DNA from 4 places in the Pseudoalteromonas sp. PAST1 genome. Region 3 is predicted to be linked to each of the others. Evidence: predicted binding sites of a transcription regulator. Region 3 holds the regulator's gene; each other region holds the start of a gene.
What was found. The regulator LexA, encoded in region 3, represses DNA repair genes until DNA is damaged. The targets are predictions, from matches to a motif close to TACTGTATNNNNATACAGTA.
Positions count from the first base shown of each region.

Region 1: a site for LexA is predicted at 5,923-5,942, ahead of uvrD (DNA helicase II). Genes of this name have one in related genera too.
Region 2: a site for LexA is predicted at 4,971-4,990, ahead of L1272_RS17310 (LexA family protein). Genes of this name have one in related genera too.
Region 4: a site for LexA is predicted at 2,995-3,014, ahead of umuD (translesion error-prone DNA polymerase V autoproteolytic subunit). Genes of this name have one in related genera too.

Region 1 is NZ_JAKGBH010000065.1:815-9,410, forward strand. It holds gene L1272_RS20580 (CZB domain-containing protein) at 1-489, opposite strand, end outside; gene L1272_RS20585 (ABC transporter substrate-binding protein) at 562-1,683, opposite strand; gene L1272_RS20590 (GNAT family N-acetyltransferase) at 1,646-3,715, opposite strand; gene uvrD (DNA helicase II) at 3,693-5,858, opposite strand; gene L1272_RS20600 (hypothetical protein) at 6,118-6,342, shown strand; gene L1272_RS20605 (YacL family protein) at 6,464-6,832, shown strand; gene L1272_RS20610 (peroxiredoxin-like family protein) at 6,865-7,494, opposite strand; gene L1272_RS20615 (dUTP diphosphatase) at 7,615-8,235, shown strand; gene yrfG (GMP/IMP nucleotidase) at 8,236-8,596, opposite strand, start outside.
Region 2 is NZ_JAKGBH010000041.1:14,416-23,011, forward strand. It holds gene L1272_RS17290 (ParA family protein) at 1-1,153, opposite strand, end outside; gene L1272_RS17295 (hypothetical protein) at 1,378-1,836, shown strand; gene L1272_RS17300 (hypothetical protein) at 2,053-3,039, opposite strand; gene L1272_RS17305 (Y-family DNA polymerase) at 3,255-4,535, opposite strand; gene L1272_RS17310 (LexA family protein) at 4,538-4,960, opposite strand; gene L1272_RS17315 (hypothetical protein) at 5,154-5,456, shown strand; gene L1272_RS17320 (YeiH family protein) at 5,655-6,719, opposite strand; gene L1272_RS17325 (LysR substrate-binding domain-containing protein) at 6,826-7,707, shown strand; gene L1272_RS17330 (hypothetical protein) at 8,308-8,547, opposite strand.
Region 3 is NZ_JAKGBH010000015.1:78,637-87,232, forward strand. It holds gene ctaD (cytochrome c oxidase subunit I) at 1-430, opposite strand, end outside; gene coxB (cytochrome c oxidase subunit II) at 430-1,572, opposite strand; gene lexA (transcriptional repressor LexA) at 2,010-2,627, opposite strand; gene L1272_RS09575 (PaaI family thioesterase) at 2,789-3,226, shown strand; gene L1272_RS09580 (hypothetical protein) at 3,234-3,614, opposite strand; gene L1272_RS09585 (hypothetical protein) at 3,773-4,498, shown strand; gene L1272_RS09590 (VOC family protein) at 4,473-4,826, opposite strand; gene L1272_RS09595 (endonuclease) at 4,943-5,596, shown strand; gene hmpA (NO-inducible flavohemoprotein) at 5,711-6,874, opposite strand; gene L1272_RS09605 (NnrS family protein) at 6,895-8,127, opposite strand; gene norR (nitric oxide reductase transcriptional regulator NorR) at 8,284-8,596, shown strand, end outside.
Region 4 is NZ_JAKGBH010000042.1:30,174-36,725, forward strand. It holds gene L1272_RS17545 (AAA family ATPase) at 1-715, opposite strand, end outside; partial or broken gene L1272_RS23295 (conjugative transfer protein MobI(A/C)) at 1,137-1,232, shown strand; gene umuC (translesion error-prone DNA polymerase V subunit UmuC) at 1,243-2,511, opposite strand; gene umuD (translesion error-prone DNA polymerase V autoproteolytic subunit) at 2,519-2,968, opposite strand; gene L1272_RS17560 (3'-5' exonuclease) at 3,624-4,532, shown strand; gene L1272_RS17565 (hypothetical protein) at 4,606-4,905, shown strand; gene L1272_RS17570 (WYL domain-containing protein) at 5,224-6,156, shown strand; gene L1272_RS17575 (type I restriction-modification system subunit M N-terminal domain-containing protein) at 6,165-6,552, shown strand, end outside.

The DNA of each region.
Region 1 (8,596 bases), on a different contig from region 3:
TTCAAATAAAATAATTACAGAATCTTTTGACTGTGTTTTCCGTACTTCTAGAAGTTCGCTAGCCATAACATGTAGTGCATGGTAGGGCTTTTCAAGTTTGGCAACAATGCTCTTAAGATCTTCATTATCAGTCTCGAAATCTTTGTACCAGCGACTAAATGAGGACTTACTTGGATCTAGCGAATTTGTGAAGGATGTTCCAGTAGATAGGTTGTTTTCTAATACATTAAGCCATTCTAAGTGCTCTTTTTCTCTTTCAACTAATAATTCTGAAAGCGCGGCATTTACTTCGTATGTTGACCTGTTATTTAAAACTACCCCCAAATCAAATATGGGGGTCGGCGTGTCCATATAATCTTTGACCCCGATAAAGCTCTTATTTTCATTGGGCAATGACGTTAAATTACCCTCATAACGTTCAGTTAGAAGAATATCAAGAATTTTTAATGAAATGGTCTTGTGCCCAACTCGGAAATTAATCAGATCCATATTTCCCTCAAAGCCTTGTTAAGTCTTTATAGCATAGAACATTATTATGTTTTTAGTGATGGATTTACAAAATTACTTTTTGAAATAGGAGCGGTAGATTTTTTTATTATTTCCAGCACTATGACTATTAAATAAATCAGCGAATTCAGATGTGTCAGTGAAGAGGTGAGTTAGCTCGGTCAGCAGACATTGATTGTTTAGAGGCGTTGGGCATTTTTGGGCAGCGCTAACCAATGCTACGGCATTCAAATAACCTTCAAATATAATTCTATTCGCACTCGTGTGATAAGGCTCGATATCTTCAATAAACTGCTTACACCAAGGGTTTTTACAGTTATTAGGGTCGGGTACCACTTCAGTGACCATAATGTTGGCGGGCTGTTTCACTCGCTGATATAAATCATGGCTCGAAACGAAAGACACCGAAGTATAGTCTGGGTTGAAGTTTTGTTTGTTTGCTGCATTAATGAATTCAGCGAGAGGCTCGTAAGTGCCGACTAAACAAATTGCGGTTGCTTTACTTTCTTTTAGAAGCGCTAAAGCTTTTGAAATATCATCACTATTGCGCTTAAACCGAGCGACTTCTACAGGTTTAATACCATGTATTTTTAATACATTAACAAGGTTGTTTTCTACCATATAGCCAAACTCATCGGCTTGGATCATCAAGCCAATTTTTTCATGCTTACGCTCTTTCACGAAATAATTAATTTGCTCTATGGCTTCATCTTGGTAGCTCGCACGAAGATTAAATACATTTGGCATTGAGCTATTATGTAAAAAATCAGCGCCTGTAAATGGCATTAGAAATGGAATGCGGTGCCTATCCAGAATAGGTTTAATTGCATGGGCTGTTGGTGTACCCATAGAGCCAAAAATTGCATGGATCTTTTGATCAAATAAAAACTCGCGAGTATTCACTACGGTATTTTTTGGCTCATAACCATCATCAGCTAAAATCAGATCGATACTTTGCCCATTAATACCGTTTTCTTTGTTGATTTTATTAAAGTAAATATTACTGCCAAGCGCCAGTTGTTCGCCTATTTGCTTTGCGGGTCCAGTGAGCGCAGTGGACATGCCGAGTTTAATGGTAGGCTGTGCGTGTTCAGCTAAAGCTATCTGAGGTAGTAGCAAGGTACAAATACATAAACACTTAATGGCTGTGATTTTGAAGTGATTTATAGTGAGCATACCAACCTTGCACTGCGGTTTTGAACTGTGACTCTAAGTCTTTTTTACCTGTAAAACCGGCTTCTTCGATTAAGCTATTTACAGAGGTTTGCTGTAATACTAGTCGAATAAGGATGAACTTTGTATGTTCATCTAATAAATTTAGACTAATTGGTGTGCTCCAAAGTATTTGCCATAGCAATGGCTGTACTTGGAAGAGGTTAATATCACCAGTTAACAGCCGCTCAGCTCTTGCATCTAAGGCAGAAGATAGCTCACTTTTTGGTAAGCCTTTGAATAGCTCTGCAATAAGCTGCCAAGGAAGTGAGCTAAAGTGATCAAGGAGTTGCAAAGAGAGATCTTGCTTAAACTCTTCTATTAACAGTGTTGCGCTATCTGTCGTTTGCTTATCTAATGCTTTAACCACTAAGGCAGCATGTTCTGCCGTTGCTTTGTCATGACTAAATCCAAGCTTAACAACGTTGAAGCCATTACTTTGCCAAAACTTAACTAACGCTGCATTGGCTCCAAAGCTGGCACCAAAATAACTACAATTGCTTAATTGGCTTTCGCAGTGGTTTAACAGGGCTGAGCCTATACCTTGCTGATGACATTCAGGTGCAACAGCTATTCTCACGACTCTCGCTGAGTGTTTACACAAATCTTCTATTTTTCGGCTTAATTGAGTCAGAGTTTGCGCCATTAAATGACCATGTGGCCGACGCTTTCCTTTTATAACTTGCTCTGCAATCTCAGGCGTTAAGCCACCCTCAATAGCAATTAAGCAAACGGCTTTTAATGCATTTTCTTGTTTGCAGATAGATAGCTGTAGCTCTGGGGCATCAAGCAATTGGCGTAAGTCGTTTACCGTGGTTTGATAATGAGCCAACGCCAATAGCGCCATAATTTGGCTAAGCAACTGCTCATCATCAATGAGTTGCTCTTTGCTTATGCTTTCGAATTGATATGACTCTTTACTCTGCGTTTCTAGGTATTTTGCATCAAGTAATAGTAGTTCACGTAGGCTATGTTCGAGGGGGTCATACTTGGCGAAACGAACAGGTTCATCCAAAGTAATTGCCTTTAGCGATTTAAATTGGCTACGTAAGTAATGTAAAAAACGTAACGTGTAACCACGCCCATTCCCTTCGTAACCAACCATAGTGCTAGCAAATACGATTCGTGGATAACTTTTTAGTATCTCTAATAGCATAGGAACCGGAATCGCCGCTGCTTCGTCGACATATAACAGATCGCAATCAGGTTTTTCGTTTAGCAGTGTATCTGGCGCAATGTAACTAAGGTTAGCTAGTTGCTTACAGTTTTGCTCTTTGCTAACACCAAGCTCAGCGGCTAAATGTTTAAAGCTTGTTTGTACGGCTTTAGCTTGGGTGGCGCAAATTAGGATTCTTTTATCTTGAAGACTTGCTGCTGCAAGCCCTAAAGCGGCTGACTTACCACGACCTCGGTCTGCACTGATCACAAAAGGACGATTAGCGCGCCCTGTTGCGGTTTTAATAATTTGCTCAACACATGCTTGTTGTTGCTGATAATTTATCTCAGCAGTTGCTGGCGAAATAGATTGGTAAGCAGGAGGCGAGTGCTTAGTAAAATAATGTGGCTGCAATTTTAGCTTGGCGAAAAAGCGCTGATTAAAAAAGCTGTGTTTAATTGCTTCGCCATAAGAGGTAATACTTGTGAGTGCTGGGTCTTGCCAGTTATTATCATCGGGCAGCAGTAATATAAGTACACCACCAGCTTTTACGGTACCGGCAAGCGCGGCTAGTTTATCGGCATATAAACCGCTAAAACCATCAAAAATTGCGTGTTGAAACTCTTGACCAAGAATCTGGTGAGCATGTTTTGGGAACTCACTATTTGCTAATAATGAGCTGCTACTGAAAACATAGGTATTTTTTAGCGCTAATTGGTTTGCAAACTGATAGCACCAAGTTTCGCTGCCTTGCACAATGACAAGCTGGCGATGCTTTGCAATCACCAGCTCATTACATAGCGCTGTTATATACTCATTATAAGGCTTGAAGTCTTGCATACTGTGTTACAAGCCATTTACTGCCTAGATCATCAAAGTTCACTTGAATACGTGACTGTGCGCCGCTGCCTTCGTAATTGAGTACGGTTCCTGCACCGAACTTAGCGTGTAATACGCGCTGTCCTAAGTTAAAGCCGCTATCTTCAAATGCGGCATGTGTTACTGATGGACTAAAACGACCTGCCGCAGGTGGCCTTGAAACCTGTGTTTTAATACGAATTTCTTCGATACAGTCTTCAGGCATTTCGCGTAAAAAGCGTGATGGGCTGTGGTATTTTTCTTGTCCGTATAAACGGCGGCTTTCTGCGTGGCTAATATATAGTTTTTCCATCGCGCGAGTCATGCCAACATAACATAAGCGACGTTCTTCTTCTAAACGACCAGACTCTTCATTACTTTGTTGTGATGGGAACATGCCCTCTTCAACACCCACCATAAATACCAGCGGGAATTCTAGGCCTTTTGCTGAGTGCAGTGTCATCATTTGCACCGCGTCTTCGTGCTCATCAGCTTGACCTTCGCCAGATTCTAGAGAGGTATATGCCAAAAAGCCTTGCAGTGGTGAGCTGAACTCTTCATCTTCAGGAAGTTCGTATTGACCACAAGCACTAATAAGCTCTTCTAAGTTTTCTACGCGGGCACGGCCTTTTTCACCTTTTTCAGCTTGATACATTGCCATTAACCCCGAGCTTTGAATGGTGTATTTCGCTTGCTCTTCTAGGGTGAGATCGCTGATTTTATCTTCGATATGCTCAACAAGTTCTAAGAATTTTGTCACGGCACTTGCTGCACGGCCAGATAAGTGCTGCTGCTCGATAATAGCTTTAGCGGCATACCAAAGTGGCAATGACTCATTGCGCGCGCAATCACGAATGTGGCTTAGTGTTTTATCACCAATGCCGCGAGCAGGGGTGTTAATAACGCGCTCTAAAGCCGCATCATCTTGACGGTTACCAACTAAACGTAAATACGAAAGTGCATCTTTGATCTCTTGGCGCTCGAAGAAGCGCATACCGCCGTAAATACGGTATTTTAAACCTTCTTGTAGCATTGCTTCTTCGAGTACACGAGATTGCGCATTGTTACGGTATAAAATCGCGGCGTCTTGTAATGCATTACCTGCATTTAGCCAGCTACGTAGTTTGCTGCTAACAAAGCGCGCTTCGTCTAATTCATTAAACGCAGCGTAAACTGAAATCGGCTCACCATCATTGCCGTCTGTCCACAGGCTTTTGCCCATGCGTTCAGCATTGTTTTTGATCAGCGCGTTTGATGCTTTCAAAATTGTTGCCGTTGAACGGTAATTTTGTTCAAGGCGAATGGTTTCGGCTTCGAAGTCAGTTAAAAAGCGTTTGATATTCTCAATTTTTGCGCCACGCCAGCCATAGATACTTTGGTCATCATCACCTACGATCATAATACTGTTGGTGTTACCTGCGAGTAATTTTAACCAAGCGTACTGAATCGTATTGGTATCCTGGAACTCGTCTACCAGCATATGGGCAAAACGCTGTTGATAGTGACGTAAAAGTGTTGGGTGGTTCTTAAGTACTTCGTAGCAGCGCAGCAGTATTTCTGCAAAGTCGACTAAACCTGCGCGGTCACAAGCCTCTTGATATGCAGCATAGACTTTCAGCATCATTTGCTCATTAATATCGTAGGCTTGAATGTCTTTAGGGCGCAGACCTTCATCTTTTTTTGCGCTGATATACCAACCAAATTGTTTTGCAGGCCACTTTTTATCATCGATGTTCATCGCTTTAAGTAAGCGTTTGATCATACGTTGTTGATCGTCAGAATCTAAAATTTGAAAGCTTTCAGGCAAGTTCGCTTCACGGTGATGGGCGCGCAGAATACGATGAGATAAGCCGTGGAAAGTACCAATCCACATACCACCAACCGGTGCTTTTAACGTTTCTTCTACACGAGTGCGCATTTCTTTCGCGGCTTTATTTGTGAAGGTTACCGCAAAGATACTGTATGCAGAAGCTTGCTCAACTTGCATGAGCCATGCGATGCGATGAACAAGTACTCGAGTTTTACCAGAACCTGCACCTGCAAGTACTAGCATATTTTGCAATGGGGCTGCGACTGCATCCCGTTGTTTGTCATTTAAGCCATCGAGTAATTCAGAAACGTCCATCGTTACGCCTTTTCAATCTATAATGGGTGGAGTATAACAGGTGTTTATGCAAGGCTAAATAAAATACTGTTTTTATAAACAGCTATTTTGGCAAGTCATTAAAATTGAAGTATTAAAATTGTGAATTTGACCGATTTTTAGCAAAAAAAACTAAAATCAAAATAACGCTACTTTTTAACACTCTGATTTGTAAGCCATAATAAGTTGGCATAAAGTGTGTTTACTAAAAGTATAATCATTAAAAACTACAGAGGTTAGTATGGCAGAGCAAGGTTCTGGCGGTAATGTAATCGCAGCAATATGTAATATCTTTTTTCCTGGTTTAGGGCAATTGGTACAAGGCCGTTTAATGGCGGCTATTGCATTCTTTTTAGCATGGGTTATTAGTGGGGCACTAATTTACGTTGCAGTTGGCTTTATTTTACTGCCAATCGTATACCTATGGGCGATTATTGATGCTGCGCGCTTCAAATCGCGACTCTAGCTATTTTAATAGCATAAACACGAGCGCCATGTTGGCGCTCGTGCTGATTTAAGACTACAAAACTCGCCACGTTTAGCTGCAAACGATATAATTAGCAGATAACGTATTAAGAGTACCCTCCATGGAATATCAATTTATCCGCGATCCTATTAGCGGTTTACGCATTAAAATCTCCTCTGAACATGCCGTCATAGGCCGTTGGCTAAACGAAGAAATCGGTAAAGAAAAAATCGCGATGGTACAAGCATTAATCTCCGCGGTTAAGAGCAGTCATGAGTCTTTAACCTTACAAGGTCAAGAAATTGATTTGATCTTAAGTAAAGACGAAGCGCTATTCGAAGCACATGCGTTACATCAAGACAACGAAGACTTAGTTGCCTACCAAGATGATGATTTAATGCTTGAAGAAGAAGGCTTGTGTAGTGGCTGTGGTTTTGAAGACTTTGTTGATTTAATTGAATCTTGGCAAGAATTTACACAAGGCCGATAAGCAGAAGCATATTCTGCTTATCGATTACTAAATTATTGCTCGCTCACTGATTTAACAGCGGCTAGTAATAAATCTTCTGTTAAGCGTACTTTGTAATTTGGGTTGGCGTATTGAAAATTAACTAACCCATTAGTGTCTATCACAAACACTGCAGGTACGGGTAACGCTACTTTCACTTCGCCCTCTAACGAGACAAAGTTAACCCCAAGTTTGTTGCGGTAAATCTTTGCTGTTTTGTCATCTAAGTAAAACGCTAAACCTAACTTTTGTGCCAACAAAAGGCTGTCGTCAGACAATAATTGATAGTTTGGTGAAGTAATTTTTGATTCAGCGAGCTTTTCAGGACTATCTGGCGAAACGGCAATTATCTGTGCTCCTAAATCCGCTAGCTCTTTCTCAATTTTTTGGACATTGGCCAATTGCTTTGAACAATATGGGCACCAGCCACCACGATAAACAATGAGCACAGTCGTTTTTTCTTTAAAACGCTCAGCGAGTGAGACGGTTTTACCGTATTGATCTTTTAACTCAATATTTGGCACTGCTAAGCCGGGTAATAATGGGCTAACTTGCTCTGCTGATTCGGCAATATTGGTTGCAGTCGCGGCAATAACTTGGCTTGATAGTACAAATAGTGCACTAATGAGTAGAGATTTAAACATAGGCTTCCTCGTTTATTTTTATCAACTGCAAAGCAGACCTGATCATATGTGTTTTTATTTCATCAATGACAAAATTATCTGTAGTATATACATAATTGAAAATGCAAGTTGGGATAAAGAATGTCTGCTAATTTACAAAAACTCGTTGTTATGCTCGAGATGCAAAATGCGATGAATACTAAAGTTCATGAGCAATGGTTTAGCCAAGGTTTTGAATGGTATCGTGCAATTTGGGTTGAGTGTGCTGAAATGCTGGATCACTACGGTTGGAAGTGGTGGAAAAAACAAACCCCAGATACAGAACAAGTTATTTTAGAGTTAGTTGATATTTTCCATTTTGGTTTATCTTTACGTATTGATGGTGAAACCAGCTATGAGCAGTTAGCTGCACAACTTGAAGCTGAGTTAAATGCACCAGTTCAAGCCGATGATTTTAAACAAACACTCGAAGTGTTAGCTGGGTCAGCAGTCGCTGAAAAGAGTTTTAATGCAGCCGCATTTGCAGGTTGTATGGCGCAAATTGGTATGGATATCGATGACTTATACCGTGGCTATGTTGGTAAAAATACCTTGAACTTCTTCCGCCAAGATCATGGCTACAAAGATGGTAGTTATATCAAAGTGTGGAATGGCCAAGAAGATAACGAGCACTTAGTTGAAGTGGTAAAAAGCCTAGATACAGAGCATGCAGATTTTGCAAAACTTGTATACCAAGGCTTAGAGCAGCGTTACCCGAAGTAATTATTTAACGGGTATAAACTCGCGAAAATCGATGGTCGATAAAAAGCCATCGAACTGTTTATGCGGTTGCTGACTATCAGGGTTGGCAACCGCAAGTATATGACCAATACCAAACTCTTTTGCCGCATCTAGCACGGCGGGGCTGTCATCCACAAATAAAGTCCGTTCCTTATCAAACTGCCATTCTTGATGTACTTGTTGCCATAATGGTTGATGCTCTTTACTCACGCCATATTGGTGAGTTGAGATCACCCCATCTAAGTAATTATCGATAGCAGTGTGTTCAAACTTTAACATGGCACAATCTGGGTGCGCGTTAGTAAGCATGATCAATTGCTTGCCTGCTTTTCTAAGCTCAGTT
Region 2 (8,596 bases), on a different contig from region 3:
TAACTTCATATCCATTTTGTTGTGCATTCTGGAAAGTCATCTTGGTTTTAGGGTATTCACTTTTAGACATATCAAATACGGTTGATAGTAATGATGAAGCTTGTCTCACAGCTTCACTATTGTTGAACTCTGTTGAGTAAAGGTAAGTTGAAAAACTATCATAAAGGTTGTTCTGTAAATCAGTAGTGGTTGAACTCTCTTTGTGATTTGTAAGCAGTATTTTCATAAAGTCATAACCCGGGTGTTTCGCATTTTTTAGTAGCGTCCATACTTGCGGGATATAACTAAAATATGAGCACGTAGCATCAATATCATTTTCAGTAACAGATAATGGGAAAATAACACTCGTACCAGCGTAGTAAGCGTTGTATGTCGCGTAGCCTAATGATGGAGGCGTATCTATGATAATGATATCGAATTCATCTTTAACTTGTTCAATGATGTCGTGCAGTATCGAGTAAGGAGAGCTTAGTTGCTGGTTGAATACTGCTTCATGAAACCAGCCCTCAATTGCTCGATCTGATTGTGAAGCTGGTAAAATACGCAAGTTAGGAATAGTGGTCGGCAAGAACGCTTCACTGATAGCTTCTTTTAGCGTTTCGTTTTCATCAAGCTCATAGTTCCCCATGATTAAGTCACCAACAGATAAGCAGCCTTCTTGTGCTGATTCAGGGGCATAATACATTGATAAAGTGCCTTGGCCATCCATATCAATTAAGCCTACACGATAGTTTTGATGAAACTCAGTTGCCAAACCAGATGCAGCTGTAGCTGCAGTAACAGTCTTACCAACACCACCTTTTTGGTTTTGAACAACTATAACTTGTAGGTCTTGGCTTTCACTGCGAACAAATGGTAATTGTTTTTTTAGTTCATCAGGAAGTGAATCTCGTACTTTGTAGACCTCTTCGATATCCAATAACCACTGACTCTCTTCATGTCTTCTTGGGTTAATTTTTAGAGCTTTGCAGTACTTATCTAACGTTCTTGCATCAATATCTAAGTACGCCACTGCTTCAGCTTTAGTAAACACTCTAAGCTCTTTGCGGTGGTTATTTAGAAGGCGTCTATTACGGCGTTGAATGTACAGTTCTGAACCTTCTTTTAGCTCGTCAAACGAGATATCGGTAGCTTCTACTTTAGAGATAGTCATTGTGAACCTTACTGAATGTGTTTTTTTATAGTGTATGCTTTAATTTTTAGATGGTAAAGCGAAAATTAATGCATGAGCTAATTTTTAATGCTCAAAAAATATTATCTCAAATTCTTCTTAAAAAAGCCTGTTTTTCTTATAAATTTTGATTTTTTCACGCTGTTAAGCGCGATTTACTGGATAGCATAGGATGGTCGTCAGTTATTAATTATCTGGTGTTTTCTATGAATAATCAGCAATACTCAATGGCCGAGCGATGGCTTAATTTATTTGAGCTGTGTTTGGGTTTGATGTTTTTTAGTGCAGGAGCTTTCTATGCTTATCTGTTTTGTATGACAGGTAAAACTGATTTCATATTGCTATTTGTGACGTTCATAGGCTTTGTGGCTGGTATAGCAATGATAGGGAGAGCCATCGTTTGCATGTCTGCTTGGCACTCACATCACAATCAAAGGAGTTGTAATCGAATGTTTACTTTAAAACGAATTGGGCATGATGACGTTAAATTAAGTGATGTTAAGACGCTTGAAGATATAGTTAGAAAACTAGTTTCGTCATATGCTTCTATCCGTATTACTAAGAAGAGTGGGTTGAATAATGTTATCTTCGTTACCGTTGAAAATGGGGTTGTAAAGGATACATATACAGGAGAATTGATAGACTTTGAAGCATTGGGCAGTTAACACCATGAAAGTGTTTATATACTGGCTAATTCAAAACCCTAACATCTTAGCTATGATTTTATTAGCTTTCCTCTTACTCACCGCGATTATATTCATAATTTTATGCTTTAACTTTAGCCTGGCTTTAGGGCTGCTTTATTTAGTGTGTGAATACGCGGCTATACGCTTCCTACTAATGCCTTTCATTAGTGAAGTGCTGCGCCCATAGCTAGCGCACTAATAGAATAGCTTGGTACGCTCCATGAGCATGCTAATAGCATTAGACTCCCTGCTTTTAACTTTAGGTGATAGTAAATCTTTGAATTGCGCTGTTTCAAATACATGGAGATGGTTATCACCTTGTATTGATTTACAGTTAGGGCAAGTGTTTGCCCAGTACTTACCGCCGTATTGCTTAGAAAATCTCAGCTCAATTGTATAAGGGCGCGGAAATGGTGGTTCATCTTCGCAAAATGGCGTCCCTAACCACCAAAACACGGGGATTACTTCTGAACATCTATAGCAAGTTTCAATGTCGGCTATGAACGGCTTATCTGGGGATTTGCGAGCAGTTGTGTACAGCTCTCTAGGAATTGAGAACTTATCTGCAACAGCAATTATTTTAGAGCCTTTCTTGCTGGTATTGCTGCATGATTGGCAAAGCCTTGGTGATAGCTTTGAGTTTAGAGGTCGCCAATTGTATGGATCTTTAAGAACGTCAGAGGCATTAAGTTTGATCCAGCTTCTTAATGCCGAACCATTTGAAATGCTATATGGTCTCCAGTCTTGCTCTTGTTCAGATACAATTTCGATGCCCAAATAGATTGACTGTCCTTTATGGCTAAATTGCCCAATCACATCACATACTGAGTCATGGTAGTAATAATCAGTTTGAACCCCTTCAAATGTACAATATTTTATATCTCTTTGTATTTCTTTGAGGCATTGATAGCAATTTTGATGGATCTGTATTGTTGTCTCAGCCTTTTTGTTTTCTAAGATGACATCTTTAATTAGTTTTTTGGCTTTCTTATAACTATCACTTAGGCTGATGCAGTTGTTAGTTTTTGGGTGGATGAGCATCTTATTTTGCATAGAAGACAAATCACACATAAGCGCTTCACCACAATATGGACAAGTATAGGTTCCGCCCACTTGAATCGATTGAGCTGCAATTAAATGGCCTGAGTAATTGATACCAAATGGGACCGGTATTTCGTGCATATTTGTATCTTTATTTAAGGAATTATTTAAGATAGTCTGCTATACATGATTTAATAACATTAAAAAACACTATAGGTGCATCATGGAAATGCCCGATTTATCGCATAATTTTAAGCTATTCATGTTGGCTTTTAACATTACCATTCTTTCAATTGGGTTGGGTTATTTTATTTACTCTGGGGTTTATACCTTGGTAGGGTTCTTCTAAATAATCTTTATGCTTTCGCAATAGGTAAATCTGAAAGTTTTGTTGTATAACTCAAAGGTGCTAAATCATCTTTAGGCCGCCAAGACTGAGAGAACCCTTCACTTGCGAGCTTTATTGCACTACGTCCAAATTTTCTATTTATCTCATCAATGACCAACGTTTTTGAGCTAATATTCAGTGGTAAAGTCTCAGATAACAGTTCAAGTTGTTGCATATCATCGTGTAATGAAAGTTCTTCAAAAATAACGCCAGCTTTTTTGTATTTAAACCCCTTCTTATAAATAGCTTTTAATGCAAAGCTTGCATAAGACACCAGTGTTGATGTATCCGCGGTGGGGTAGGGTAGTTTAATTGATTGTGACTTATGATACTGCGGCTCTGCCTGTCTAAATGAATCTGTGTGGATGAATATTGTTATTGCCGATGTGTAAGATTTAAATCGACGAAGTTTAAACGCAGCCTTTGTTGCATGTGCTGTAACAGCTTCAGAAAGCTCCGTAAGCTCTATCACCGGTTTTCCCATACTCTGAGATACGCAAATTCTATCGCGAGAGTCGTTTACATCTTTCAATTCAACCGCAGATTTTCCTCGTAACTCTTCCACAGTACGGGCAAGAACAACTGTGAACGTCTTTTTGATCCAACTAATGTCGGCATTTTTAAGGTCATACCCCGTATAGATTCCAAATTTATTTAGCTTTTTAGTAGTTCTACTTCCAACCCCCCAAATATCCTCTACAGGAGTATGTTTGAGAGCCCAATCAATTTTGTATTGTGAATCTAATACAACCACACCATTGGTGTGTTCTTTCCACTCTTTCTTTTTGGCGCAGTGACTTCCAAGTTTCGCTAGTGTCATTGTCTGAGATATACCCAAGCCACAACTAATACCTAAGTTCCTCTTAAGTGTCCTCTGTATGGTGTGTGCGTAGTCTTTTATATCTTTTGTAAAGTTTATATCGATGCGCCCAAAGCATTCATCAACAGAGTATCGTATTGTATCGAATAGGAAGTACTCTAACTCGGTATGAAAACGGTTACTCAAATCACCAAACAGCGTGAAATTACTCCCCCACAAGTGACCACCATGCGCAGCCACCAGTTGTTTAACTTTAAATGCTGGCTCTCCCATTTTGATACCTAAATCTTTGATAGCTTGATTTCGAGCTACAACATTGCCCTGGTTAGAACTAAGAACGCCAAGAGGGGTTTTATCAAAGTCGTATTGGGGGTTAAAGAGTTGGCAAAACGAAACGTAAGCAGCATTGATGTCGCAAAGAACCCACATAATTAGAATATCTTGATTAAACCAGTGACAACGCCCCAGACTACATGAGTATCCCAGTCATTGTTTTCATCGATATCAATTTCAATTGGCTCGAAGTCGGGGTTTTTACTAATAAAAACGGCTTTGTTGTTTTTTAATTGTAGTTCTTTCACAACAAATTCGTTGTCTAATGTAGCTAATACGATTCGTCCAGTTTTAATTGTTACTGACCTATCTACAACTATTATCGAGCCGTCAGTAATGTCTGGGGACATGCTGTTGCCTGACACCCTGAATAGGAATGTACTACTAGGGCGCTTAATTAGGAGCTCATCTAAACTGATTGAGTCGGATAGGTGATCTTCGCATGGATTGGGGAAACCTGCAGCAACTGAAAAGTCTGCAATAGGTAATTCTGTGGTTGAAGGGGTAAGTTTGCTAAGCATAATCACAAAATACTGTACAAATAAACAGTAATTTTAGATGTGAATATTCCACATTACAACCAAGAAGTTTCTTTTAGGCTCGCGGTCTATGTGATTTCATCAATTATTAGTTAAATTTAAACCTTTTTCCCAGAATCAGGCGCGATTTAATGCATATGATAGCTTTGGCAAAAATATATGAGCTGGAGTAACTATGGATTTATGTTCAATTTCTGCGGAAGACGGTGATAAAGCTGTTTTCTTCAATGGGGTTTTGATTGCATACTATAATGCAGCAACTGATGAGCCAAACGTGTTATCTTTTGTTGAAAGTGTTGCTGATAATTTGAGTAGCGCTTCTGGTGCCAATATTAAAAAGGCGAAAATAGACAAAGCTCCTGACTTTGTTCATTGGGAGCAGAGCAAACAAGTAGAGAATATACTTTGGCCCAATGAAACAGCTAAACCTCCTATTTCTGATTTTTTCTCTCCAATTGAGCTGAATTCTCAACCATAAACATTCATAATAGTTTATCGCTTGACCGCTAAATTTTGCCTTCGCAGGTGCGGTCAAGCGCTCCTCTTAAAAAATCATGTAGTAAATTTTTATTACTGTATTTGAGAGAGATTTCACGTCTACTCGCTAACGACTAGGAAGCAAGATCAGACTAATCATATTTTGCACTTTTAACGATTCGCCTGTAGTTGAACCCAACTATAAAAGTGCTTTTACTCCAGTGTTAATTCCGAAACCGCCTAACGTTAAAAATATAAACAAACAACTTCCCAAAAGTAGGGGTCTTATTCCAGCTTGACGAATTGCCCCAATGTGAGTTCGTAGTCCCAATGCCACCATGGCGATAGTGAGTAATATATTATCAAACCACACAATATTGTTTGTTGTACTCTGAGATAGGTTAATTAGTGAATTACATCCACTTACTAAAATGAAGTAAACCGCAAACCAAGGAATTGATAGGTCTGAAGATTTTTCTAAGTTATAGTTTTTCTTTGTATCCTTTCGTTTTTGCCAATATGATAAACCAAACAAAAATGGGGCAAGCATCATTACCCTTAACATTTTTTCAATTACTGCCGTGTCGGCTGCATTTGCACTAATAGCGGTACCCGCAGCAACTACCTGAGCTACTTCATGAATGGTTGAACCAACAAAAATACCGTATTCGTATTCACTCAACCCTATATATTCAAACATTAAGGGGTAAGTAAACATACTTAGGGTTCCAAATACAACGACTGTTGCGACCGCAATAGATACTTTATGTGCTTGTGCTTTAATAACTGGTTCTGTTGCCATTATTGCTGCAGCACCACAAATAGAGCTCCCAGCACCAATAAGAATAGTTGTTTGCTCATCAAGTTTAAATAAACGTTTACCTAACTGAATTGCTAGGATAAATGTACCTAGTAATATGGCTAAATCAATAACTAGCCCTAACCAACCAATTTCTGTTATTTGTGAGAATGTAATTCTAAAGCCAAATAAAATGATGCCAGCTTTAAGTAAGAAGCTTTTTGCGTAGTCTACTCCAATATCAGTATGAGTTGCGATACGGGAAAACAAACTGTTTCCTACTATGATGCCGAGGATAATTCCAATAGTGAGTGAACTAACTTGTGCATTTTGCAAAACGGAAAGTTTACTTAGGGCTATTGATATACTTGCTAATGTAATTACCAACATTAGGCCCAACCACCATCGACTATCTGTGAGTTTTTTTGTTTGGGATTTAAATAGACACCGCGTATAGAACAACATAAACGTCCTTCAATAAATTGCTTTATTTACTTGACTGCATTTTAGAAAGACCCAAAATATAACTCCAATACATTAATTTTATGATTTAATAACTTAAGGTTATCTTATGAACTTGAACGCATTGAGAGTCTTTTATACTGTAGCGAAATTGCAAAGCTTCTCGGGTGCGGCAGAAACTCTTTTCATTAGTCAGCCAGCGGTATCTAAAGCGTTAAAAGAGCTAGAGCATCAATTAAGTCTTAAACTTATCGAACGTGCCACAAAAGGGAGAAAACTCGCATTAACTGAGGGCGGAGTTGCTTTATATGAACATGCTCGTAATATTTTTGCTATTGAAAAGACGGCAATAGACGATATAAAGTCACGTACCGGACTAAAGCGTGGCACAATTGTCATTGGTACTAGCACTACAATTGCAAGTTATTGGTTACCACCTTACTTAGCCAGGTTCTGTAGTGCTTACCCAAATATAAAAGTTGAAGTGAAGGTCGAAAATACGGAAAAGATTGAACATGCGTTGCTTGAGTGCTCAATTGACTTGGCTCTTGTTGAAGGGACACCAACAGAAAAAAAGATAGTACCTACACACTGGCAAGATGATTTGATGAGTGTCGTTACCCCACCTCATTTTAAGCCTAGCCCTAATATAAATGAATGGCTTAACCAACAGTTTTGGTTACTCCGTGAGCCAGGCTCTGGAACACGTGAAATGTCAGTTAAAATGTTAGAAAAACAAGGTATAAAAGTTAGCAATAGTATGCAACTAGGGAGTAATGAAGCTATAGCTCGCTCAGTCGCACAAGGAATGGGAATAGCCATATTGCCAAATGTGGTCACAGAAGATTTAGTGCAACTAAAAAAGTTAAAGCGCTTGAGTCAAGTTAAAGGTGAAATGCTATCTAGGCCTCTATATCAGTTACAATGCCGAGGTAGATCTTCTTCACATTCTGCCGAGGCATTAAAAAGAATTTTATTTTCAGAAGTTTAGCTTCAAGTGCATCCGCAAGTTTAGTTTCTTCACTACTTTTAGTTCACTCAAACCATTTTCGTAGGTTAGGTATCTTCTAGAAAAATGATATCTTTTCCCTGACTTTTAGCTACATTACTAGTTTGTGCCGTTTTAACAAGGTGCGGTATCGCATTGTGCCTGCAAAATTAATATTGAGAGTTAAAGCTTCGTTTATTTGAATATTTAAAGTCAGATCAAGTGCGTCGTTTTCAAATATTGAGTAAGTCAGCTTGCTCATTCCTATAGCGAGATTATTACTATCTTGATACAAATAGCTCCAATTTCATTCAAGAATGACAATATCTTTTATCAACGAAGTTACTTTCTAAAACCGAATACCAAATAGTATGGTTTAGGGTTGCAATTTTTTCGTTATAGTCAGAGGTAATATTCTAATTAAGACCTGTGCTTCTCATAATTCGTTTTAACGAGGTTTTGAGACCTTCAACTAGCTAAATAAGATCAAGCCCTTATTATATAAGGGCTGGCAAGTTCACAAAATACCATTATGAGAACCTAAAAAAATAAACGGTGCTATTACGCTATAAAAGAGTGCTCAATATGAGCACTCGTATTTAACTAATCAAACAAACTAGCAATGCCAGCAACTACTCCACCAGCTACCGCCAGAGGGATTGTAACAGGCGCAGACGCAACACCTGCACCAATTACTATTGCGCCAGATGTAAGTGCTCCAACGGCTGCACCGGAGCCTATAGCCACTGCTGTTCTGCTTACGCTAGAGTCACTACTGCCAGTTATCTGTTTTGATAACTCATTACCAACTAAGCCGCACGAAACGGCTTTATTTAAAGACATAATGTTTTCCTTTTAGTTAAGTAACACGAGCACCAGAATGGTGCTGTTA
Region 3 (8,596 bases):
CAGGACCGCCACCCGGCATGAGTAACGAAGCCAACAGGATTAAAAATGCGAAAGGCAATATCCAAAAGCTCCAGTTATTCATACGTGGTAAGGCCATATCTGGTGCGCCTATCATCATAGGTACCATCCAGTTTGCAAGCCCAGTGAACGCGGGCATAACGGCACCAAACACCATGATCAAGCCATGTACGGTAGTCATTTGATTAAAAAAGTGCGGATCGACTAACTGTAATCCAGGTTGAAACAGTTCAGCGCGGATCACCATTGCCATTGCTCCGCCAATTAAAAACATGGTGAGTGAAAAAATCAGGTATAAACTCCCGATGTCTTTATGATTGGTGGTGTAAAGCCAACGCTTAAAACCTTTAGCAGGGTGATGATGGTCGTGATGCGCATGCCCAGTTGCTTGCTCGTTAATAACATTACTCATTAGTTCGCCTCCGCTGCTGCATCAATCGCGGCTTGAATTTGACTCGGTTGGATAACATCGCCGGTGTCATTACCCCACGCATTTCTCTTATAAGTAATAACCGCAGCAAGTTGCTTGATTGAAAGCTGTTTATCAAACGCTTGCATTGCTGTGCCAGGCTTACCGTGTAACACAATATCTATGTGATCTTTTACATCACCTAATACAATGGGGCTGCCTTTAAGTGCTGGAAAAACGCCTGGTAAGCCCATACCGGTAGGTTGGTGGCATGCAGCACAACTAGCCATGTAGACTTGCTCACCCAAGGTCATAAGCTCTTCTTTCGGTAATGTTTGATCAAGCAAAGCAGCATCCGCTGCGGCCGCATTGGCTTTTTCTTGCTTAGCATCTGCAAGCCAATTAGCAAACTCATCTTCAGGTAAAGCTTTCACCACTACAGGCATAAAGCCATGATCTTTACCGCATAACTCAGCACATTGGCCACGGTACACGCCTGGCTCGTTAATACGTGTCCACGCTTCATTGATAAACCCAGGATTTGCATCCTTTTTAACCGCAAAATCAGGCACCCACCATGAATGAATTACATCGTCTGAAGTCATTAAAAAGCGAACTTTTTTATTGATAGGAAGTACTAGCGGTTTATCTACTTCAAGCAAATAATGTTCAGTTTTCTCTGCTTGGTTGTCTATTTGATCTTTAGGAGTAGATAGAATCGAGTAATAGGCAATGTCTTCACCCATGTACTCATAATGCCACTTCCACTGTGAGCCCGTCACTTTAATGGTGATATCGGCTTTAGAGGCATCTTCCATGGCAATTAAGGTTTTTGTGGCAGGCACAGCCATGGCGATTAAGATGACAAATGGAATGGCAGTCCAAAGTATTTCAACTTTTGTACTTTCATGAAATTGGGCAGGCTTGGCCCCTTTGGATTTACGGTGGTGTATTAAAGCCCAAAACATCACCGCAAATACGATGATGCCGATTACACAGCAGATAATAAATATCGTCATGTGTAACTCATAAACATTATTACTTATATCGGTCACCCCTTTACGCATATTGTATTGGCTATTTGCCAATGCAAGCTCAGGAAGTGCAAACAATATAAGCCACAAGGCGTAACGCAGTTTACCCATGTGACGGCTCCTTTAGATGCTATTGCAAGACGCAAAGCGAAAAGGCGATACAGCAAGGTGCCCATTCGTTTTTCTTATTGTTCAGAGCGACTACGTATCATTTTGACCCACTTATGATACCGACCCCCTGTCTAACACCTCGCACATTTTTGTGTCTTTTTATTAATTAGGTGTTAATACAGTGTATTAACCAATTAGTTAAAAAATGACCAATAAGCAAGTTTTAATGATAATAAATGTTTATTTTGGTGCAGAAATAACAACTATAATCAGCGCGTTATTTAATGTTTAGGAGTAAAAACGAAATATAAAAAGAGAGGAAAACTGCGCCATATAAGGCTTTAAATGAAGAGTAAGGATTCACAAATCCTAATTAAGTAGTAAAATTTCAGTGGCGCACCAAATTGAGTCAATTTGACGCACCAAATTGGGAACGTTTACATCCAGTCAGCGTTACGAATAACACCTACCGCTAACCCCTCGATGTTGAACGACTCATGCTCAAGGTCAACCTCAATAGGCGAAAACTCTTCGTTCTCAGCGTGTAAAAGTACTTTGCGACCCGCTTTTTCTAGACGCTTAACTGTTACATCTTCATCGACTCGAGCTACAACTACTTGCCCGTTTTCAGCAACTTGTGTTCTGTGTACTGCAAGCAAATCGCCATCCATAATACCAATGTCTTTCATACTCATACCATTTACACGCAGTAAGAAATCGGCTGCAGGTTTAAATAATGAAGGATCAACTTGGCAGTGGCTTTCAACATGCTCTTGCGCCAAAATAGGTTCACCAGCTGCAACACGGCCAATTAAAGGTAAGCCTAGTTGCTCTGGCTCATCTTCTTCAATTAACTGAATACCGCGACTCGCCCCAGGCTTCATTTTGATCATGCCTTTTTTAGCCAGTGCTTTTAGGTGTTCTTCAGCAGCGTTGGCACTTTTAAAACCTAATGTTTGAGCTATTTCAGCACGCGTAGGTGGCATGCCTGTATCTTTAATAAAGACTTTAATTAGTTCTAAAATTTGCGATTGGCGTTTAGTTAATGGGCGCATACAACTGGTTTTCCATACAGTACATTTAACTGTGAGTATATACAGTTATTTGAAAATCGCAAATTTAAATTAACCCCATCATATTGCTACAAAACTAACATTGAACCACACCGAAAGATGCCATAAGGTATTAGCTTTAATTAGCAGGCTAAGGAAACACAATGAGTATTTGGCACCACCCAATCACGTTAGAGCTTTGCAAAGAGCTAGAACAAGGGATCACCGGTCAAGGCACTTTAATGAAAACTATGGGCATTGAGGTAACTGAAATTGGTGATGATTATTTAATGGCAACTATGCCTGCTATTCCTGAGCATCATAACCCTATGGGTATGGTTCATGGCGGAGCAAACGTTGTATTAGCAGAGACAGTGGCAAGCTATGCAGCCAATTTCGTGATTGATTTCAATAAGTTCTATGCTGTTGGCCAAGAAATTAATGCCAACCACATGAAAGCGTCACGCAAAGGAACGTTAACAGCAACAGCAAGACCGTTGCATTTAGGTAAGCGAACTTCTGTTTGGGATATTAAAATTACCAATGCCGCAGGAGAGCTTTGCTGCGTATCAAGAATGACCGCAGCTGTTGTAGAGCGATAAATTCAGGCTATTTTTCGACAGGATAAATAGTAATTTCAATCCCTGCGCCAATTGCAGAGATACGTAACAAGGTATCGGCATGCAGGGGTTGGTTAAAGCATTTAGGCGAATTACCTGATTCAAAGCCTATATCAAATGTACGCTTTGAGCACGATAACCACTGTTTTAATGCATTGCGCGAGCAAGACTCAATAAGCTCGCAAAGCTGGTTAATCGCTTTATCTGGAGAGCTGATATCTGCGGTTGCTTCAATACGTGCTAGTTGGCGGTATTCATCTTGGTCATAATGTAAAACCATGGCGTTTTTCTTCAAATCAGCAACAAGCGCACTAATATCGTGCTTTGATTCAAGCTCCAGATCTACATTTAAAAATTGAATTTCCGACATACTCTCGTTTTTACCCTCTATTGATATCGACTGAAACTTTAACTCAGTTTTGTATATATACCAAATCTAGAATACAGTTAACGCGACATTATGCCGCATTGGCAATCTAGCTAAACAACCTAAAATAGCGCCCACATAACAATAATAACGGGGTAATAATGAATAAACGTCTGTTTAAGTATGCTCGTAAAGGGCATAAATGGCTTGGTTATTTACTTGCTTTACAGATCTTTTTTTGGCTTTTAGGTGGGCTTGTGATGAGCTCATTACCACTTGAAAAAGTGCATGGTAAGCATCTGGCTAATCGCAGTTTAAGTAGCCCATTTTTATTGTCGGACTACCCTGCTTCAATTGATAAAATAACAGCGCAATTTGAGCAAATCGAAGGTATTAAATATAGCCATTTTTTAAATACCCCGATTATAGAAGTTACATCCTCTAACGGTACGTTTACTTTTGATGGCAGAACAGGTGCTAAAATGCCTGCACCGAGTAAAGCGCAAATCATTGAAAATGCGCAAGCTCACCTGCTTATTGACGCAAAAATAACGCAAGCGCAGTTATTAACAAAAGGGCCTAGAGAAGTCGGTCACAAAGCCAATGTTTGGCAAATTAGCTTCGATGATTGGTTAACAACAACCTTATATTTAGATAGCCAAACCGGTAAAGTTATAACTGTGCGCAGCACCCTGTGGCGCATTTTCGACTTTTTCTGGATGCTACACATTATGGATTATGATGAGCGTGAGAACTTTAACAATCCACTACTCATCAGCTTCTCGGCCACCAGCGTACTATTTTGTATTACAGGAGTTCTCTTGTTACTACAAAACGTTCGAATTAAACGTAAAAAGCCAGCTACACGTGTTGGTCAATCAAAATAGGATTGCCATCTGGGTCGGTGATAATAAAACTCGCGTCACCGGCCTTTTGTATTTCTAATCCTTGTTGCTGAAATTGTGCAGCTAATTGCTCAAAGGTTGCAAATTCATCCAAAGCTTCAGCATTTTGATCCCACCCTGGGTTAAAGGTCAGCATGGTTTTGTCGAACATACCTTGAAACAAACCAATTAAATGTTCACCGTTTTTCATAATTAGCCAATGCTGTTCTATCTCCCCGGCAAACTCGTTGAAACCTAGCTTTTCATAAAACTGCTTTGAAGCACGAATATCTTTGACATTTAAACTCACTGAGAAGGCACCTAATAACATAGTTGTAATTCCTTTAATTAAAACGGCCTAACAACTATAGCTGAGTTGAAAAACTTTTCATTTTTAGAATAGTCGCTCTAAAATAGCGCTTCCTGTAGTTCACTGATGTGATGGATATGCGTTTATTTCTATACTTAGCCCTGTGTTTTATTTTCACTTTTCCTATATCCGCTAAAGAATTTTCGAGCTTTTACAGTGCCAAAAAGCATTTAATTAAGAATCTACCAAGCAACAGTAAAAGCTTATATTGTGGCTGCGACATAAAGCGCCAAGGTAAAAAACTTGTGCCAGATCCTGATGCGTGTGGTTATATTCCTAGAAATCCTGTCACCCGCTCAGGAAAAGAGAATGCCCGCGCAAAAAGAATAGAGTGGGAGCACATTGTGCCTGCCTGGGAGTTTGGTCATCAATTACAATGCTGGCAAGATGGCGGTCGTAAAAACTGTAAAAAGGTCAGTGCGAAATTCCGTCAAATGGAAGCCGACATTAATAACCTTGCCCCTGCTATAGGCGAGATCAATGCTGACCGCTCAAACTTTCGCTACGGCATGGTGTCAACATCAAGTGCAAGTTACGGAGCATGCCCTGTAAAAATCGACTTTAAGCAGCGCGTATTTGAGCCACCCATTTATGCAAGAAAGCAAATAGCCGATACCTATTTTTATATGCAAAAAACCTATGGCTTAAAAATATCAGACAAACAACGCAAGCTATTTGAATCGTGGCAAAAGCTTGAAATAGCTGAAATTAGCAATCGTAAGTTACTCTAATAGTGAAATTCTTATGGGCTTCTAAAGTACAAAAAGAGCTCCGTATTTCACTTCCTGATCTAGAGCGCGAAGTTAACTAACAAAAAAGGCGCAGCTCAAGCTGCGCCTTTTACATCATAAGCTTTGGTGAGGGCCAAACACCTCGTAGTGAATGCGTTCACTTGCAACCCCAATACTTAGCAGCTGCTCTTTGATCATTGCCATAAAGGCAATAGGGCCACACAGGTAAAAGTCACCTTTGCTTATTGGTAAGCTGTCAGCGATGTGGTTTACATCCATCAAGCCCGCAAAATCGCCCCCCTTGCCATCTTTAAACCAGGTAACACAATGTAATGAAGCGTGCGCTTGTTGTTGCTGTATTAAATACTCTTTAAAGGCAAACTGCGTCTCACTGTCGCAAGCATGTAGATAATGGATTGACTGGTTAGGTTGATTACTTAATAGTGTTTCGAGCATCGCCATCATTGGGGTTTGACCAACACCCGCAGAAATCAATACAACAGGCGAGTCGATTTCGCGAAGCACAAAGTCGCCTGCAGGTGGGTAAATTTCTACCTCATCCCCCTCAGTTAAGCTGTGTAGGTAGTTAGATACCAAGCCTTCTTCTTTCACGCTAATTCGGTAATTGTGGCCATTACTTTGCTGTGATAAAGAGTATTGCCTAACTTGCGTTAACTCACTGTTTGCTGGCGTTACTTTAATTCCTAAATATTGGCCCGGTAAATACGCCACAACAGGCTTTGCATCGGCAGGCGTTAATATGAAACTGCAAATTTGCGATGACTCCATACGTTTTTCTGTAATTGTGAAAGTACGAGTACCAAACCAACCTCCCGGTGCCTTTTTGGTTTTTTGATATAGCGACATCTCCTCATTGATACATACATCCGCTAATAATGAATAGGCTTCACGCCATGCATACTCGACCTCAGGAGTAAATTGTTCTGGCAATAACTCTTTTAAAGTCGCAATCAGATGTCCACCAACAATAGGATAATGCTCTGGCAAAATATGGTAACTGGTGTGTTTATGATTAATGCGCGCAAGCGCACCTTTTAACACTGCCAAGTTATCAATATTTGCCGCGTAGGCAGCTAAGGCATTAAATAGCGCAAATTGCTGAGAGCCCGATTGCTGATGCGTCATATTAAAAATATTTTTAAGCTCTGGGTTGTAGCTAAACATACGATCATAAAAATACTCAGTCACTTGAGGGCCTGCTTGTGCAAGCAACGGCAAAGTACTTTTAACAATCTGGATCGTTTTTTCAGATAACATAGTTTTTCCTATTGGAGAGATTAACCGCGGCGACCATCAACACGACGATTCACTAAGATGGGCGCACAATGAAATAAAAATAAGCTAAAGCCAGCAACCCACAGCAACGCACTTAACTGCCATGCAAGGTGATGACCTAAATAAACGGGAAGTAACGAACGTACAATGGCAGCTATCACAATGAGTACAAATGCCAAACTAATGTACGCAGGGGCTTGTAATGCGCGCCCAGTGTGACCATGAGAGACACGTACCATCATGGCGATGATCATCACACCTATGGTGCCAACAGTGATCAGATGAAGCGCATCTTTGAATAAGATAACTGGGCTGAAATAGCTCAGCGCGACGAGTATTAAACCAACCGATAAAGCCCAATAAGCCACGTGTAATGACCATAGCAAAGGCACTTTTAGAATGCCTTTATGCCACCACAAAACACACCGGGCTGAATGTAAACAAGCAAGCCAAGCAAAAACCCAACCGGTGCTCATTGCGCTAAAAAATAGCTGACTCATAAAAAACCACGCAATGGCGAAAAATGAGCTAAATACGACTAATTTATCGAGCTTGGGGGCTCTAACTTGTTCACTTAGGTTAAGGCCGCGCGCGGTAAAAAATGGCACAACTCGCCCAGCCACAACACCAACTAGCAGTGTCATGATAAGTACAGCGGTATCAACAACCCCCAGTGCCAGCGACATTTTATTAAGTACAACTAAGCTCAAAAAAATCACATTGAGCGCACAGAGCAAAGATGCGATGACAACAAATAAGTAGTTATGGCTGCTTTTTGCCTGTATCAGCATGTCAGCTAGAATAATAATTCCAGCTAGCCACCAAACGAGTTGTAGCGCACTAACAATATAAAGGTTTAGCTGCTCGAACCCTGCAATCTCAATAAAAAAACTAAACCTTGCAGCAAGCCAAATCATGCTAAGCAAACAAAGCTTAATACCACTTACACTCGCCACACCTGTCCATGTTTGTGCGGCGGTTAGCAAAAAGCCCATGGCAACCACGCCTGCAAAGCCAAACAGCATTTCGTGAGCATGCCAAAGCGTTGCGGGCATTGTTAGGTGCCACGGTGCATAGCCCGCCAAGATTAAAAACCAGTAACTCATAGCAAATACAGCTAAGGCACCTGCCGCCAAGAAAAAAGGCCGAAATGCTAATGCCCATAACGGCCACTGGCTGAGTTGATAAAATTTGATCTTAGTTGGCATAGGTTCAGTTAAATTAATGACTTTCATTCGTGCTCTCAGCGTTTAATTTCCCCAGCTATTGCACAGTTCAAGCCAAAAATAAAAACCTTTAAATATCAATGCATTAAATTTGGACACTTGATAAATAAGTCAAAATGACACACCATTAAAAGCATCAATAAAACACATTCAGGTCAAATTGACATGATGCTCAAAAAATCCCTTCTTGATGTTGCACTTGCACTTACCAAAGCAAGCAGTGTTGATCATAATTTCAGTTATCTGTTGAGTTGCATTAATGATTGGCTTGAATGTGATGCAGTTGCCTTATTATTGAAACAAGGCGATGTGTTAAAGCCCGTAGCCCTTCATGGGTTGTCGGACGATACGTTAGGAAGACGCTTTAAAATAGCGGAGCATCCGCGCTTATTTGAAATATGCCGTGGCAGTGAACCGCTAAAATTTGCCAAAGACTGTGGCCTACCCGACCCCTACGATGGTTTATTACAAAGCCAGC
Region 4 (6,552 bases), on a different contig from region 3:
ACAATTGTTCGTGATTTGTTGCGGCAATGATTATTGTATCTTTAGGAAGTGCATCGATGTTTTGAAGCAGACTGACTACCACACGTTTTAACTCTCCCAACTCATGTTGATCGTCTCTTGCTTTAGCTAAAGCATCAAACTCATCTAAAAACAAAACGCATGGCTGCTGCGATGCAAAGTCAAAAAGTGATCTTATATTCTTAGATGTTGAGCCAAGAAGCGACGATACCAAAGAATCGCAACGAGCAGTGAACAACGGTAGTTCAAGTTGTGCGGCTACATTGTGAGCAAGTAGTGTTTTACCGCAACCAGGAGGACCATACAACAATAACGATGGGGCACTACTTAGGCCTGCATCAGCTAATTTTTCTGCTTTTAAAACAAAGGAAATAAATTCATCAACTTGAGCTTTAGTTGTTGCATCAAGAACTGCCATGCCAGAATGATTAGACCCTGGATAGGTAATATCAGCTAACGCCATATGGCTATCTTTATCAACAGGTGCTCTCAACTGCCTTGCTGGCTGTGCCGATGCTAAGTTATAGCCAGAAGCCAGAAGACTATCGGACATGGAAGTTCTTAATCGTTTGGCAATCTTATGCTCTCCATCACTTTCTAATTTGTCTGCAAGAAATTCTGTATAAGCTTTTACCTGATTGATCTTTCCAAGCACTCCACCTTCAATAATTTTTGATAATTCTCTCGCATACTTCATTTTTAGGCCTTTATGTGAACATAGGTGCTGAATTTTGAACATAATAGCACTTAATTGAGTTTTAGTGTAGGTTTTGTGAACGCATTTTCGTGGGGCTTCGTCAGTAGTTACGTGAAAAAACTTAATTCAATCCCCCGTTACACAGAGGAGGTACGTTATGCCAACAGGGGCTTAAGCCTGAGACAAAACTTGAATCGTCACATTGTGTAGGACTTCAGCTTTTTCTGGGTATCCGTGTTCAAAAGCTCCCATGGAGATCTCTCAGTCCAGAACCCTTTTCATTAGTAAAATCGAGTTTTTGATCATTTTTTCTTTTATGAATAGTCAATGTCTTGCGCTTGAAGTCGGCGTCCTGTTCATTCAATACACAGTTCTACACTGCATTGAACCCGGCATAAGAAATAGGTTCTAAGATGGTTAGCTTTATCTGGCCATGGAGAAAGAAGAATTCTTCAGTGATATTCGACGCCAGGTTGATAAGCTCAACATGCTACGTCGCAGAGTGAATGCCTATTGAATCACCGGGTCTACTTCACTCGTGGTAACTGGTCCCAGCGTGTTGTGTAGGCGGGAGACAAATGCTCTCGCTTCATCGACCAATCTTTCTTCGTACCTTGTCCAGCAAAGAAAACCTTTCCGGCACCGCTTTGATTAATGCTGTCCAATACAGACATTAACTGTTGGCTATTAGAGCGGGTCGATACGTCATCGAATAGTCCTGGCTGAAACATGTCAGGATCGTAAAAGTCAGACAGCATGACGCCCGCTTTGGCATAACGAAAACCATCCTTCCAAATCCGCTTGAGTAAGTGATTGGCTAGCTCGATAAAATCCCGCGTATCGCAACTGGGGATCAGCAACTCACCTGATGCAGAGTTGCTGTATTGCGGCTCGTTGTCCTTAAAGGGGCTGGTACGTATAAACACGGTCAGCACTTTGGCTTGCTGCTGTTCTTTGCGAAGCTTCTCAGTGGCGCGGGTTGCGTATTCGCATACGGCCTCACGTAACAATTCAAATTGCGTTACTTTTACGCCAAATGAACGGCTACAAACGATTTGTTTCTTAGTTGGCGGGATCTCTTCAAGTTCAATACACGACTCACCATTGAGCTCTCTGACAGTTCTCTCTAAAACCACCGAGAACTGGTCTCTGATGGCTCTAGGAGAGGCATTGGCTAGGTCTAGGGCTGTGGTGATACCCAAAGCATTTAATCGCTTTGAAAGCCGTCTACCAACGCCCCAAACATCATCAACCGGGACTAATGCGAGCAATCGACGTTGCCGATCTGGATTGGTCAGGTCTACCACCCCTTGAGTGGCGGGATATTTCTTGGCGGCATGGTTAGCCAGCTTGGCGAGTGTTTTAGTCGGTGCAATGCCTACACAAACGGTGATCCCAATCCAGTGGCCAATGCGCTCCCGCACTTGTTGTCCGAACTCGACAAGGGATAGGACAGACTCGATACCGGTTAAATCCAAAAACGCTTCGTCAATGGAGTAAACCTCTACTCGTGGTGCCATCTCCTCCAAAGTGCGCATCACTCGACTGCTCAAATCTGCATACAGTGCGTAGTTGGACGAGAATGCCAAAATGCCATGACGCTGCATTTCAGCTTTGATTTGAAAAACGGGTACGCCCATTTTAATACCGAGTGACTTGGCTTCACGCGAGCGTGCAACCACGCAGCCGTCATTGTTGGACAGCACCACAACCGGCGTATCTTTTAAATCAGGACGAAACAGCTTCTCACAACTGGCGTAAAAGTTGTTGCAGTCCACCAAGGCAAATACAGGCATGGGACAGTCACGACTTACGGCGCATGTTTCGCACCACATTGGTGACCACACCAAATATCTCTAACTCTGCCCCTTCAGGAATATGAATGGGCTCATACGCCTGGTTTCTTGGGATCAGCTTGACGCACGGCCTTAGTTGAAGCTCCTTTACCGTGAGTTCACCATGGATGCCAGCGATGACAATGTCACCGTGTTCGGCTTGAACAGAGCGATCAACCACCAGAATATCATCTGGGTGAATCCCGGCATCAATCATTGAATCACCTTCAACACGCACAAAGAACGTTGCAGCCGGTCGCTTGATGCACAGCTCGTTGAGGTCGAGCGTTTGCTCAACATAATCCTGCGCTGGTGAAGGAAAACCAGCAGAAACACGTTCCATGAACAATGGAATACGAAGGCGCTTGGCTTTGATGAAGGCAAGTGCGCCGCTACGGCCTATCAGCGAGACACTCATGACGAACCTCGAAAAATTATAATTGATACTGTTTGTTTATACAGTATCTAATGCTATGCTGATTTCTACAAGTAAAATTGTAGGTAAAACTGTAGTTGTTCGACTGAGACGCTGTGTCGTGGGTGATTTATTTTTTGTGTTGAAAAACTAGATGTGGGGGATCGCTCGCCCTCGTCAAAGCCTGCAAGGCTTGGACAATACTGCTTCTGCCTACTGCTCTTGCTTCTGTTACTGATCCTGTTACTGCTACTGGTTAACGCATGGGTCAAGTAACCGTCAAACAAGGCTTGTTGAACCCTTTGCAAAGGGTTTCAAAACAGTTAGTAAAATTCTGCTTCGTATTGAATTTACTGGCTTAAAGCGAAGTCAGGAGCATCATTAAAATGCTCAGTCGAACTCAGTTAAAGCCTTTTGCAACCGTTTGAAAAGGGGTTGCCTAAGCCATACGTAAAGGGTATCGGTAAGGGTTACCAAAACGGTTTAGCTAAGACTTTCTGAAAGGCTTAGCCAAAGCCTTCATACATGGGTTCACCCAGTAGAAAGATTAAAAAAACGCTGAGGTATTCAAGGTGCATTTTGTACAAACGCGTTTATAAACGAACAGGGCACAGTGAAATAACCCAAAGCGAACAATAGAATTGAAGAGGAACCATCAATGACAAGAGCCCCTGCGCCATTTCCGCTAGAGCGCCTCGCGGATATCCCAGAAAGACCAGAAGATTTTAGATTGCTGGAGCGTATTCCATTAACGCGTGAGCCGCAGTCCTGGCCACTTGAACTATCTCCTGTAGTCGGTGACGAACAGCCAATGGTGCTGCTCGATACAGAGACAACCGGACTGTCTGCCGATGACGAGTCCATTATTGAGCTTGGTATGGTTAAGGTGCTTTACAGCCCCTCTGCTAAGCGGATTGTGTCGATTGTTGATGTGATAAGTTTGTATGAAGATCCCGGCAAGCCAATCCCTGAGCTGATTACCGAGTTAACCGGTATCACCGATGATATGGTGCAAGGCCAGCGCATTGATGATGCACTGGTTGCGAGTTGGTTATCCGATGATCCGCTGGTGGTCGCGCATAATGCACAGTTTGATCGTCCTTTCTTTGAAAAGCGGTTTGCCGCATTAGGCCATCTATCTTGGGCCTGTTCAGCCAGTGGCATAGATTGGAAAGCACTGGGTTTTGAAAGTCGAAAGCTTGAGTACCTGCTGCTTCGCTTAGGTTGGTTCTATGAAGGACACCGAGCTGCAACCGATTGTTTGGCGATGGCCTGGTTGTTCCATTTGTTGCCTGAGTCCGTTGCAAACTTATTGTCTGAAGCAGACAGGCGAACTGTGTTAGTTCGTGCGTTTGGTGCGCCGTTTGACGTAAAGGACTATTTAAAAGAACGCGGTTACCGCTGGCATGACGGTGTGAAAGGTGCCAACAAACATTGGTGGCGGGAAATCAGCGAAGACGAGTTGCCGCTGGAGCAAACGTATCTTGATGATTTGTACCATCGTGGCTCAGAACATGCCCACTATGACTACAAAGATGCCCGCAATCGATTTAAGGCTTTATCATAGCCTCTTGCATATTTGAAAACCTCTGGAAAATGGAAAGTGAACTTATGGTTTAACCAACAAGAGGAATCTTTCCATGTACCAAGACACCTACATTGAATACTGGGGCGAAATATTCGTCTCTGCCCGCATCATTGAATTTGGCATCACGTTCGAGCGCTTTCTTAAAGATCCATGGAAGCACTTGATGTCCTGTGGCCAAGAGTCAGCTCCAGACGCGATTGCTGAAGGGATGCTGCCATTGCTACCAGCCCAGGCAGAAGTTGCTAGGCGCATTCGGGAGAGTGAGCAACGAGCCCTGATGTCTACAGAACCGGACAAAAGGGGATCTCATCGCGGTAACATCGTGGTGCCACTGGTTCGGGTGGCGCATTGATAGCGGCTATCAGCAATGACACGAAACAAGGCCTTCACGCCCATACCTGAGCGGCAATTGCAATCAAGATCAAAAAGTTGCCGCTTATTCTTCCCTACAAAATAATTTGTGATAGGATGATACCTAATAAAATTAATTAGGTTGAGGCCTATTCAGTGTTTTATGGCCATCTGTCCAGCTTCAACCAGTAGAGATTGATTAGTCATTGCGGATGAAGAGCAGCATTGAGTGATGCTTTTCAATGTGATTACGCGATGTCGGTCCGTACTTTATAAACAGAATTTTTAAAAAACTGGTTGAATTGGATAAACAAGACGCATGACAAATGATGGTCTGAAACAAACAGTAGTGGCGAAGCCAGATAGGCTTTCGCAGATAGCGCAGTTGCCACAAGCAACCAGAGATCGCATTGCCCACATTGATTTCACCTTATTATTTAAGGGCGAAGCGGTGCGAGCGGATTTAGTCGATCGCTTCAGTATAGCCGCCGCACAAGCAACGAAAGACTTCACCATGTACAGAGAGCTTGCGCCAGGCAACATTGAGTATGACCAAAAGCTCAAGTTGCACAAGCGCGGTGAAGCATTTGAGCCCTTGTTCGACTACGACGTTGTGAGAACGCTGGCGACGATTAGCCAAGGGTACGGCGATGGCTTTACTGGAAAGGTAAAACCACCTCTTGCGTGTGAAGCGCCTTATCACCTTAACAAGCCGAGCTTATCGATAGTAGCGAAAGTCACCGAGGCCATACACAAAGGCAAAGCCTTGCGTATCACCTATGTATCGTTATCGAGCGGTAAAACCACGCGTGAAATTGTGCCGCATACGCTGGTAGACAATGGCCTGCGTTGGCACGTTCGTGGTTATGACCGCAAGCATAATGAGTTCCGTGACTTTGTGCTTACCCGAATTAAAGCAGCGGTTGTACTTGAGGATTCGAGGTTGTCTGAAACCGAGCTCGAAACCCAAGACCGGCAATGGAACCGATTTGTAGAGCTGGAGTTAGTGCCACACCCACGCATAGAGCACAGCGAAGCGATAGAGCTGGATTATGGTATGACGGGTGGCGTGATGAAGGTCGAGATCAGAGCAGCAACCGCTGGGTACTTGCTTCGGCTTTGGAATGTCGATTGCTCCAAAGCGGCTCAGCTAAAAACACCCGAATTTCATTTATGGTTAAAAAATTATCAAACTTTATACGGTGTCGGTAACCTTGCGATTGCGCCTGGTTTTGACATGGTCACAGAATAGGAAATAACATGAACAAGCAACAATTAGCCGCAAAAATCTGGGAATCAGCAAACCAGATGCGCTCCAAGATTGAAGCAAACGAATACAAAGACTATATCTTGGGCTTTATCTTCTACAAATACCTCAGCGACCAGTTAGTTCAGTTTGTCACCAAAGAGGGCATGACGCCTGAAGACATTAAAGCCCTAAACGAAGAAGACGCGGACACGGTCAACTACATTCAAGACAATCTTGGCTATTTCATCGCTTACGATAATTTGTTTTCAACATGGATTGACCCGAAACACGACTTTGACGAGTCTAACGTACGCGATGCGCTATCTGCCTTTAGCCGTTTGATTTCTCCTACCTACAAAAAATTGTTTGAAGGTATTTTCACCACCCTCGAAACGGGCC